One region of the Peribacillus sp. NPDC094092 genome, then DNA from elsewhere that is predicted to be linked to it. Evidence: a T-box and tRNA genes for the amino acid it is inferred to sense, from the RefSeq annotation. Region 1 holds a T-box; the other holds one or more tRNA genes.

Region 1 (6,185 bases):
ACGGCAGTTACCCGGGCCGTTTTCTCGGCTAATGTACCAATTTCTTCATGATAAACGATGCTATCAAGCTTTTTCAAAGCATCCGAAATCTCTTTTTTCTGATCTTCTTCATAGAAGAATGCTGCATCCGATAAGCGGGCACGCAATACTTTTTCATTACCTTTAGATACCTTATCCAAATGGCGGTCATCGCCGTTACGCACGGTTACAAAGTAAGCGAGCAGTTTCCCGTCCTTATCTTTAACAGGGAAATAACGTTGGTGTTCCTTCATTGATGTGATGAGTACCTCAGCAGGAAGCTCCAGGAATTCTTCTTCAAAATGTCCAAATAACACCGTTGGATACTCTACCAAATTATTGACTTCCTCAAGCAGATCTTCATCGACCGGGATGATCCAGCCTTTCTCCTGCTCAAGCTCTTTAATCTGATCCAATATAAGTTGTCGGCGTTTATCTGGGTCCGCCATTACAAATTGTTCTTTTAACGTATCTTCGTACCGTTCCGGCTGCTCGATGATTGCGCTATGGCCCAAGAAACGGTGTCCTTTTGTTTCGCGGCCCGTTTCAACGTCAGCAATGCTAAATGGAACTATTTCATTGCCGAATAAGGCAATCAGCCATTTAATCGGACGGACGAAACGGAGCTCCTGGTTGGCCCAGCGCATATTTTTCGGGAACGTCATGCCGCTGATGATTTCCTGCAGCTCAGATAAAAGCTGGGCAGTCTGCTGTCCTTTAATGAATTTATTCACATGGGCATATTCCACACCCTTGAGTTCTTTAAAATAAATGTCCTCTGAAGTCATGCCTTGACCCCTGACGAATCCCAATGCGGCTTTAGACCAGTTGCCTTCACTGTCCAAAGCGATTTTCTTAGCCGGACCTTTTGCTTCTTCTTCGATATCCTTTTGCGATTCTTCCACATCTTTCACCAATACGGCTAAACGTCTTGGTGTGGAAAAGGCTTCAACCGTTCCGAATTCAATCGCTTTTTCCGTTAGCCATTGCTGCACTTTATCTGACAGCTGTTTCATTGATGCTGTCACAAAACGGGCAGGCAGCTCTTCCAATCCAATTTCCAATAACAAATCACGCTTGCTCATTTGTATTCTCCCCTTTCACTTTCAGGATCGGGAAGCCTAATTTTTCCCGCTCTTCATAGAAGGTTTTGGCAACCTTACGCGCTAAGTTACGGCACCGGGCTATATAACCCGTTCTTTCCGTCACCGAGATGGCACCTTTGGCATCCAAAAGGTTAAATGTATGTGAACATTTCAAAACATAGTCATACGCAGGATGTACAAGTCCTTCTTCCATTTGGCGATGCGCTTCCTTTTCATACATCGTGAAAAGCTGGAACAGCATATCAAGGTCGGAGGTTTCGAACGTATATTTCGAATGTTCGTATTCCGGCTGACCAAATATATCCCGAACTGTGAATCCATCTGTCCATTCTAGGTCAAATACGTTTTCCTTATCTTGAATGTAAGAGGCTAGACGTTCGATCCCGTATGTAATTTCCACGGAAACCGGCTTACACTCAAGGCCGCCCACTTGTTGGAAATATGTAAATTGAGTGATTTCCATTCCATCAAGCCATACTTCCCAACCTAGACCAGCACATCCTAGTGATGGATTTTCCCAGTTATCCTCCACAAAGCGAATATCATGCTCAAGCGGATTGATCCCTAATGCGCGCAATGAATCCAAATATAACTCTTGGATATTGTCAGGCGACGGCTTCATGATCACTTGGAACTGGTGATGCTGGTACAGTCGATTAGGGTTCTCGCCATAACGGCCGTCAGCTGGACGGCGGGAAGGCTCAACATAAGCAACGCTCCATGGCTCCGGTCCAATGGCTCTCAGGAACGTGTACGGGCTCATCGTTCCTGCCCCTTTCTCTACATCATAAGCATTCATCAATATGCAGCCTTGTTCAGACCAATGCTTTTGTAACGTTAAAATCATATTTTGAATATTCATTGTGCACCTCCAGGTTATTTAAAACGGCTCTTATTAAAATTAAGGATCGGAACCCATTACATCTTGGCAAACAAAAAACTCCCGTCCCTATGCGAAATGCATAGGGACGAGAGTTTACCCGCGGTTCCACCCTAATTGCCGTTTATAAAACGGCCTCTTTTCAAAAGCTACATGCTCCGGAAACGCCCTTCCCTGTAAATCCATATCCCGGCTTCCACCGTCCCGGGTTCGCTTTTTATGGAGAATGACAGATACTCTTTTCCATCAACGCAATCTTCTTATTTTAATGATTAGAATTTTATACAAACTAGCATGGAATGTCAATAGTTCAGATCCTAAAACATATCTTTCATCGTATCAATCTGTTTCAGGAACTTTTTTGATTTCAAATGCAGACCGGAATATTCCTCATAATATGCATCGATGATCTTCCGCAGTTCTTGTTTCGTTTCAGGCTTAACGGAAATGTTTCCGAGCCTTGATAAATCGAAATAATAAAAGATTCGAAGCAATTTAACGGCTGCAGGTGAAATTTTATAATGATAAGGGTCTTTCCCCAGACAGCGGTGACAGATAAAGCCCGCTTCCCGAAGCGAGAAGGAGAATTCCCCTTCCGTTTCACCACATACCGCACACTGATTCAGCACTGGGTTAATCCCATTGACGGGCAGCATCTTCATTTCAAAAATGAATGTCAAAACCTCAGCGTCATATTCCTCATTTATGTAATGCAAGGTTTGCGAAAGCAATTCATACAAATATGGATTCGGTTTCTTATCCTCGACGCTTTTATCAAGCAATTCAACAATATATGAAGCATAAGCAGTGGCAAAAAGATCCTCCCTTATGAAACGGAGCGAATCGACCATTTCGCCTTGCTGAAGACTACCGAGTCCGGTTGATGTAGTTACAAGAAAATACCCGGAGCAAAAAAGCTGTGTGACGGCAGAAAGCCTGCTGTTAGGTTTACTGGCTCCTCTAGCCATAACGCCAATTTTTCCTAGCTCACGGGTATATATAGTAATGATTTTGTTATTTTCTCCATATGCAGTTCGCCTTATGACAATGCCCTCACATTTTTGGAGCATACCAAGACACCACCCATGCTCGCCAAGACTAACCTATGAAACAGGAAAATCAATTTCTGCTAGCTCATCATTCAATACCAAGTGTCTTTCCTGTCTCTCGACTTCTATCTCCTTAAACAGCAAATAGGTGTCCACATTACCTGTTTCAGTAAATAACTCCCAGGTAAAATCCAACATATAAAGCCCACCTTTCATTTTTAACTAGCAATATGAATATCCGACCATATGGTTAGCTTGACCGTTTTCCGAACTTTCATGACGCGTAAATTTTGTTAATTAATACTCGCTCTCATTGAAGCCATAATCGCGAAGCTGGCTTGCTTTGTTCCGCCAATCCTTCTGTACCTTCACCCACAGTTCCAAGAAAACTTTAGAGCCCAATAAGTTTTCGATATCCACTCTGGCACGGCTGCCGACTTCTTTAAGCATTTTCCCTTGCTTTCCGATGACAATGCCTTTTTGTGAATCACGTTCGACAACGATCGTCGCCATGACATTAATGGTGTCACTGTTGTCCATTTTTTTAATTGAATCGATGACAACTGCCACTGAATGCGGAATTTCTTCACGTGTCAGGTGCAGGACCTTCTCGCGGACCAATTCGGAAATGATAAAACGTTCCGGATGGTCTGTCACTTGGTCAGCTGGGTAAAACTGGGGACCTTCTGGCAGATGTTCCTTGATTTGTTCCAGCAGTGTATCCACATTATTTCCTTCAAGGGCAGAAATCGGAACGACCGCCGCAAAAGGGTAAAGCTGCTGGTATTTTTCAATGATCGGAAGTAAATCATCCGGATGCATCGCATCGATTTTGTTTACGACCAGGAAAACGGGCGTTTTTACAGATTGAAGCTTTTCGATGATAAACTCGTCACCGCGTCCGTATCCTTCAGTCGCATTGATCATGAAGAGAATCAAATCGACTTCCTTCAATGTATTCGTTGCCACTTTCATCATGAAGTCACCAAGCTTATGCTTTGGTTTATGGATGCCGGGTGTATCGATGAAAATCATTTGTGAATCGTTCTGCGTAAGTACACCCTGGACCTTATTTCTTGTAGTTTGCGGCTTATCGCTCATAATGGCGATCTTTTGTCCGATGACCCGATTCAGAAATGTACTCTTTCCAACATTAGGTCGTCCAATAATCGAAATGAAACCTGATTTGTAATCTTTTACTTGTGTATCATCAAATAGTTTATCCATTTAAATCCTCCGGTGAAAAAGCTCCTGGAAGCAATTCCTGTACTGTTAGTTCTTTTATGTCCCCTTGTAAGTTGGTCAAAACGACCGGCATATCCTTTTCACACAGTTCCGAAATAACCTGCCTGCAAGCCCCGCATGGGGAAACGGGACCATCGGTATCTGCCACTACTGCAAGTTTAGTGAATTTTTTATCGTTATGGGCATAAGCGCTGAATAAAGCTGTCCTTTCGGCGCAGTTACACATGCTGTATGCAGCATTTTCTATATTACAACCATGATAAACCTTTCCATCAGCGGTTAAAAGGGCTGCTCCCACCTTAAATTTGGAGTAAGGTACATAAGCTTTATCCCTTGCTTTTTTAGCTTCCTCAATCAATTCTTTCGTATTCAATTCACATCTTCCTTTCAAATTGAGTACCATTTCGGCAACCTACAGGCCAAACTTGGGCAAAAAGATAATCAATCCAACTATTATAGAAAATATAGCATATATGAATACAGCTCCTGCTGCAATATCTTTTGCCTGCTTGGCAAGCGGATGGATTTGATCCGTCACCAAGTCGACTACCCTTTCAATCGCTGAATTAACGAGCTCCAAGGTAATCGTACCGGCTATGGCCGCTAAAATGAAAAGCCACTCCATCCCATCCAATGAGAAGTACCAACCAAAGAAGACGACGATTGCCGTTAACGCGAAATGTATCTTGATATTGCGTTCAGTCCGAACAGCCTCCAAAATTCCCTGACAGGCAAAAGAGAAACTTTTTAATAAAGGATACCTTTTTTTACCCTTCTCTTGAAAGTCCATATTCTTCCAAGATCTCCTTTTGTTTAGTGAACATCACTTTTTCATCTTCTTCATTCATGTGGTCGAATCCTAATAAATGCAGAAAACCATGCAGTGCTAAAAATCCAAGTTCCCGGTCAAACGAATGACCATATTCTTCAGCCTGTTCTTTCGTGCGTTCAATGGAAATGATGATGTCCCCTAACATGCGGGGCATTTCCGCACCGACGATTTCCACTTCATCTTCTCCCATTTCTTCAAGTGCAAAAGAAATGACATCTGTAGCTGAATCTTTATGTCGATATTCTTTATTGATTTCCCGAATCCTATCATTGTCTACAAATGTGACTGACAGCTCGGTGTCTTTTTCAATGTTTTCTTTTCTTGCCGCAAATTGCAGAATGCTCTCAACAAGCCTTTGAGCTTCCTCCGTTACTTCATTCGTTTCATCCATTAAATCGATAGCTAAAATCATTCTTTCACCTTCTGTCCTAATTTATCCGGCTCCGGATATTCAATCCTGGAGTGGAAGATACCATTAAGCGATTCACATAGGGAATGCTTCACGATACTCAATTCTCTCATAGTAATGTCACATTCATCAAATTGACCATCAGAAATCCTGTCCTGAATGATGAAACTTACCAGCTCTTCAATCTTCTCCGGAGTTGGGTGCTTCATCGATCTCACTGCAGCTTCAACACTATCGGCTATGCCTATGACGGCTACTTCCTTCATTATCGCCCTCGGCCCGGGATATCGGTAGGCTGATTCGAGTGTGGACTCATCCTGTTTTTTTGCTTTATGGTAGAAAAACTTCAATAAAGTGGTGCCATGATGCTGCTCTGCAATATCCACAATCTCTTTCGGGAATTTGTGACTGCGCAGCATCTCCCCGCCATCTACGGCATGGGCAATGATGATATCCCTGCTCGTTTCCGGCTGCAGCCGATCATGCGGGTTCTCTTCATTCATCTGATTTTCGATGAAGAAGTGCGGCCGCTTCGTTTTACCGATATCATGATAATAGCTGCCGACCCTTGCCAGCAATCCATTCGAGCCGATGGCTTCACAAGCCGATTCCGCCAAATTGGCGACCATTACACTGTGATGGTATG
Region 2 (6,185 bases), on a different contig from region 1:
TTCAATGCTCCCACCCCTTAAGAATATGTAAAGTATCCATCATCGGGGCCCAAATGCCCCCGATGACAGTATGACATTGATGAATCTCAACCTTTTGTTTTCAAATCCAATTCACGGTAATTCTGCTGTCTCAATGCTTCATAAACCAAGATGGCAGCCGTGTTCGACAGATTAAGGGAACGCACTTTATCCGTCATCGGAATCCGCAGGCACCGATCCATATTTTCTTTGATCAGCTCTTTCGGGAGACCCGTCGTTTCACGGCCAAAAATGAAGTATATTTCACTGTCTTGATCACTGTAATCGAAGGTGGAATGCGGCTGCTCACCGAATTTGGTTAAGTAATAAAATTCTCCTCCGGCATTTCTTTCAAAAAACTCTTCTAACGAATCATAATAATGGATCTTTACATTCTCCCAATAATCGAGCCCGGCCCGTTTAAGCTGTTTGTCATCCGTCGAGAACCCGAGCGGGCGGATAAGATGTAAAGACGTATCCGTCCCTGCACATGTTCTTGCGATATTTCCTGTATTTGCTGGAATCTGTGGTTGATATAATACTACATGTATTGACACTTCATTTTCACCTCTAGTTTGAACTTCTTCTTAATTATAGCATTAAACAAAAAAGACTAAAAACCAATCACCCTCCATCCAAAATCACAAAGAATTTATAAACGATGTTCGGTGTATATCTGGTTGAATCTTCATATGTCCAATACCGGTGACGGCTGTTCATCGTATGTGCATTCACAAGCGGCATCCCGTCCTGGTCCTTTGCCGTTACGATCAAGTTATGATCAAATCTTCCGTCCCCTTCGAAATCTATGCAGAGAATATCACCCAAATTCAATTCCCTGGCCGACTCCACCTGCTTTGTCTTGATGGTATTCCCGGCTTTAAGCAGATGATATAAAGAATGGGCCGTCGTCCATGTGTAACTCCAGCTTTTCCCCCTAATCCACCAGCCCTTATTTTTGTTCGGCGCCCCCCACATCGGTATTCCTCCCGCATGTAAACATTGGGAAATGTAATTCGTACAATCATCAGTGAATTTATGATAAGCCGGATTGAATTCGTTCCACCAACGCTCGGCATATTGGACGGCCTTCATTCGATCATACTTATATGCGAGACGATCTGCGCCAGGATCACATTTTTGCGGTGCCTCTTCGGTTTCAAAGCTGGGAAACAGCTCACGTTCATCCACTATATACCCATTTCGAAACCTGGCCTCCCTTTCTTCCATTTCTTCTTCTATATAAAATGAACCCTCCTGTTTCAATAAATATTGCAGATGCACATGATATGTCAGGACTGTATCATTGTCTTCCTTTTTCTTCGAATGTACCTTTCCTGCCGCATTCACCCGAACAATTTCCGCAGCACGGTTCCTCATCATTTCCTTTTTCAAATGTAACTTCCTTTCACTCCGTTCCAGGTCATCGGAAGTATAAAATTCCACTCTTTCTTGTAAAAGGCGTTGCAATTGTTCCCTCAAGTTCATGCCCTCCTTCTTACCATCTATGCTAATGTGTATGTATGAGGGCATGGACAAAAACACAACTTCATCTAATGCGGGAATTTCAACCCTTTAAAAATAAAAGGAAATCCATTAAAATGGTAACCTTTAAGACACCGGCATATCTTAAGCCAAAAAAGCCGCCCCGTTAATATTTGCGGGGCGACTGCATTTTAAAAATCATTTTGCTTCCAAGGTAAACTGCAGTCCTTTTTCAATTTCCGCCAGTACCTCTTCATCCTTTTCCTTCATTCGTGCTTCTTCCAGAATGGAAACGGCCTTCTCCCGTCCAATTTTCCCAACTGCCCATGCCGCCGTTCCCCGGATTACGGGCCGTGGATCATCCTTCATGACCTGTATCAATTGGGGCAATGCCGTTTCATCTTTGAAGTGGGCCAATGCTAAAATGGCATTTCGTTGGATGGGTTTTTTACCACGCCAAGAGCCAGATACATGGCCGTAAGTCTCTTTAAATTCCCGATTTGAAATCGTAAGCAGTGGTTTCAAGAGTGGTTTCGCCAGCTCGGGGTCGGGTTCCATCTCTTCATGGAAATGAAAATCCATTCCTTTGTTTTTCGGACAAACTGTCTGGCATGTATCGCACCCATACAAACGATTGCCTATTTTCGTCCTGAACTCATCCGGAAGGAAACCTTTTGTCTGCGTTAAGAACGCAATGCAACGCTTGGAATTTAGCTGCCCGCCCTGAACGAGCGCACCAGTCGGGCAAACATCGACACATTTATTGCATGTACCGCATTGATCTTCCATCGGTTGATCAGGTTCAAATGGCAGGTTGGTAATCATGTCTCCCAAATATACATATGACCCGAATTCCGGAGTGATGATCATACTGTTTTTTCCACTCCAGCCAATCCCCGCACGCTCAGCCACTGCCCTATCTGATAATTCACCCGTATCAACCATGGACTTCGTCAATGCCCCTGGCACTTTATCTTTAATGAAATTCTCAAGTAACTGCAATCTATTTCGAAGGACGGTATGATAATCGGTTCCCCAAGAAGCCCTGCAAAAAGTCCCGCGTCGCTCACTTTTTGTACTTTGCGGAGCATCTTTCAATTTCGAAGGATAGGCAAGCGCAATCGAAATGATGGATTGCGGTTTATCGAATATCAATTCAGGCCTTACCCTTTTCTCTATATTTGCTTCTTCAAACCCTGACTGATAATCCAGCTCCTGTTGACGTATCAGCCGACCTTTCAATTCCGTAAAAGCCGTGGCTGAAGTAAAGCCGATCTTATCAATGCCGATTTCCTTACTATATAAAATCACTTCTTGCTTGAATGAGTTAATATCCATATCAATCACCTACTTCATTCAGTATTCCCATTGAAGCCTTAATCCATTTCAAACCATTGCTATCTATGATAAACTAATTGCAATCATTTTTGGAGGTGAAACGGTTGGAAATTACCGTATCAGCTAATCTTAGCAGTAAAATCCCTGAATTCAAAGTTGGGATCATTACATATGAAAACATCGAAGTAGGTCCCTCCCCGCAAATGGTGAAAGGAAGACTTCAACTATTTCAGGAAGCTCTTTTCTTCGACCTTGAAGAAAAGGAATTGACCGACTTTTCCGGCATTAAAGCGTGGCGGGAGATTTTCAAGGCCACAGGAACAAACCCTTCACGGTATCGTCCCTCCGTGGAAGCCCTTTACCGCCGCATAAAAAAACAGAATTACTTGACACCCATCCACTCAGCCATCGATTTGAATAACTTCTTCTCGCTGTTATATGAAGTTCCGATCGGCATTTATGATGCGGAAAAGTTAGCAGGAGACATCGCGATAAAGATTGGCGAAGGGCAAGATGGTTATGACGGTTTGAACGGCCGCTTTAATTCCATGGAAAATATGATTACATCAGCCGATCATGATGGCGCATTCGGAAGTCCTTACGTTGATTCAGAACGCACGAAAGTCACCGAAGGAACGAAAAAAGCCATCCAAATCATATATCTACAACCCAATACTCCAATCACCGAAGCAGATCAGCTAACGAAATCCTTGATGGACATGTTCCTTGAAATACACGGTGGCGAAGGGACATACTCGATTGTAGAAGGATAATTAAAATGGAACGGAAATAAGCCCTTTCCACAATCGGAAGGGGTCTTTTCATGATTTTCCCTAACTTAAATGGATAATTAATAACACCAGTGGGCGAATATCCTTTTATTCAACCTTTCGGCCATACCTAATTGCACAACTTATTCAGTTTGAACAATAAAAGCACAAACTTATTCAAACTGATACTGCTAACGCAGTCAATCTCTTTGAACAAGTTTGTGCTGCATCGGAATACCCCCTCTTCCTGATGAAGGATCATCAATAAATGGAAAACCCAGTTTTCGTTACGGTATTACCGCTTCCATAGTTAAATTGGACAATAAAAAAATCCCACTGTAAACAGTAGAATTCTTGTAAAAATATTTAAACGCAAAGCTTCGTTCTCCAGGTAACGAAACCCTACGTTATGAGTATGTATTGGAGCGGGTGAAGGGAATCGAACCCTCATCATCAGCTTGGAAGGCTGAGGTTTTACCACTAAACTACACCCGCATATTCTTGTAGAAGTTTGTCGAATCACCTAACAAAATTAATTATATAGTTTAATGTGAAAAAATGCAATAGTTCTTTTAAAAAAAATTAATAATTCATGTATTGTAACGTCAATATATTCATTCATTCTAGTAAAGATGTTTAAAAGTCCCCTGATTCAGAGAACTTTTTCATCCTATATGATGATTTAAGACCAAATGACTTCCATTAACCTCGGATAAACCTGCTGTGCCGTTTCAAGCAGCATGATCAACTTCCTGAACTCCAGATCCGGTACGATCTCCCCTTCAATGGAGTATGAATACCGAATGGAAATGGTCCCATTTTCTTCATACAGCTTGGAATACCTAAAATTAGCATTATATTCATTCAACAGTGTATGTACATCCTGTTTCTTTTCAGGATTCTTCAACTCGGCGACATTAAAGCAAAATAAGTCCGCCACATTTTCGTCTTGATTGAAAGCAAATACTAAAAGGACCTTCCACCCGTCCTTTAACTTTTGCTCAGCTCTAAAAAAGGTGGTGCTGTCTTCTTTCAACTCATTCATATAGATTTTCTCACTAGTTAAAAAATCACGAAATTTAGCAATGTTTGACATGGTTCATCACCTTTCTGTTTGTAAGTACATTTTATAATGAAAACCGGCATTTTTACAGACTTTTCTATAATTCTGCCAATTTCATCCTATTAACAGTGGCGAAGAATCATTCATAAATGGAATGGGAGTCAAACATGAAAACTCCCTTATTGGAATCAATAGATTAATTAGCCAGTTGCTTCCCCGCAAACCGAAGCGCTTCTTGAAGGTCCAACATTTCCTGGCGGATTTTTGAATATCCTTTAATTTCAGGCACTTCTTTATTAGTATTTAATCTACCTTTATCTGCCGCTATCGCCATGGTTTCGAAAACATACAGCATTTGTGCGAGATCTCTCTCAGATAGTACTGGCCGTTTAGAGGATTTCAAGCTGGCATTTAGATAATAGCCCAACTGTTCTATCGAAAATATAACGGGCCAAAGAGATTCCAGTCTAGACTTGTTTTTGAATATCTCACCAAGGGATGCATTGTAGACCGTTAATAGATTCACCATATTTGTTTGCATTTTGTTCCTTTCGCTGCTTTCATCTATTGCCAGGTCATTATCCTTTTCAGAGAACGCCATCAATAATAACTGCCCTTGGCTTCGAATCGTTTTGGCCATCAAATGATTGAGAAGACTGGATGCAGAACGGCCGCCAAGTAACAGCGCCCCAATAAGCCCTATCAAGCTTCCAACTACGATATCGGTTATCCTTACGGTCGCAAAAAAACTGAAATCATAGCTTTGGGATGAATATTCCGCCATGATCAATGCTGAAGGGGTAAAAAACATCGCTGCCAATCCATAATTCCGAACGATGAAAAGCTCTGTAATGAATGTCAACAGTAAAATGATCAAAATGATCGTAAACTCGTTATGAACGGCAGCTAGGATCAAACTTGCTATCAGGAGTCCGATGATCGTCCCGAAAGTCCTTTGGACCGCCCGATGGAATGTGGCGATTATGGAAGAACCCGACATAACGGCCGCACAGGATAAGGGAATCCAGTACGAACGGTTAAAATCGGCGGAATAGGCAATGATGGCGGCAATGGTAAGGATTGTTCCATATCGAACGGATGAGAGAAAGACAATTGAATTCTTATCGAACGCCCCAAGAAAAATGGTTTTTATAGAAGGTTTTGAGATGGTTGCTGCTTGATCGATTTTCTGGACAGGTTCATTCAAGATGGCATCTGCATTATAAATCCTCATGAATAAATCTTCCACATCTTCAGTCATTTGGTCAGGTTGAAGGATCTTGCTTTTATTCTTTGTTCTAGATGCAATGGAACCGGCCAGAGCTCGAACGGATTGACCTAATTCCGGCGGAAGTACGATATTTTTGTTCAAGGAAATTTCCAGAGCCTCCAAGAATATGGCATTCGCATGTTCATTCAATAGGAACAACCGCTTTAACTCATCTGAACTTCGCCTGTTTGAAACCCCGGCTAACAGTGTATCCTCAGCGTGTTTCATAGCCAATACCGTT

The links. The T-box of region 1 lies ahead of glyQ (glycine--tRNA ligase subunit alpha). A T-box ahead of a tRNA ligase gene usually reads a tRNA of that ligase, here a tRNA-Gly.
Region 2: it has a tRNA-Gly gene. The T-box ahead of glyQ (glycine--tRNA ligase subunit alpha) is inferred to sense a tRNA for this amino acid. The anticodon was not compared.

Annotation. Positions count from the first base shown of each region.
Region 1 is NZ_JBNNUC010000002.1:972,937-979,121, reverse strand. It holds gene glyS (glycine--tRNA ligase subunit beta) at 1-1,103, opposite strand, end outside; gene glyQ (glycine--tRNA ligase subunit alpha) at 1,090-1,986, opposite strand; T-box leader at 2,086-2,263, opposite strand; gene recO (DNA repair protein RecO) at 2,322-3,074, opposite strand; gene ACQKNS_RS13710 (YqzL family protein) at 3,108-3,251, opposite strand; gene era (GTPase Era) at 3,351-4,280, opposite strand; gene cdd (cytidine deaminase) at 4,273-4,671, opposite strand; gene ACQKNS_RS13695 (diacylglycerol kinase family protein) at 4,711-5,088, opposite strand; gene ybeY (rRNA maturation RNase YbeY) at 5,066-5,542, opposite strand; gene ACQKNS_RS13685 (HD family phosphohydrolase) at 5,539-6,185, opposite strand, start outside.
Region 2 is NZ_JBNNUC010000001.1:1,762,492-1,768,676, forward strand. It holds gene nfsA (oxygen-insensitive NADPH nitroreductase) at 1-5, opposite strand, end outside; gene trmL (tRNA (uridine(34)/cytosine(34)/5-carboxymethylaminomethyluridine(34)-2'-O)-methyltransferase TrmL) at 87-575, opposite strand; gene ACQKNS_RS08415 (amidase domain-containing protein) at 643-1,500, opposite strand; gene queG (tRNA epoxyqueuosine(34) reductase QueG) at 1,702-2,841, opposite strand; gene ACQKNS_RS08425 (B3/B4 domain-containing protein) at 2,946-3,614, shown strand; tRNA gene ACQKNS_RS08430 (tRNA-Gly) at 4,033-4,106, opposite strand; gene ACQKNS_RS08435 (YbjN domain-containing protein) at 4,294-4,707, opposite strand; gene ACQKNS_RS08440 (FUSC family protein) at 4,871-6,185, opposite strand, start outside.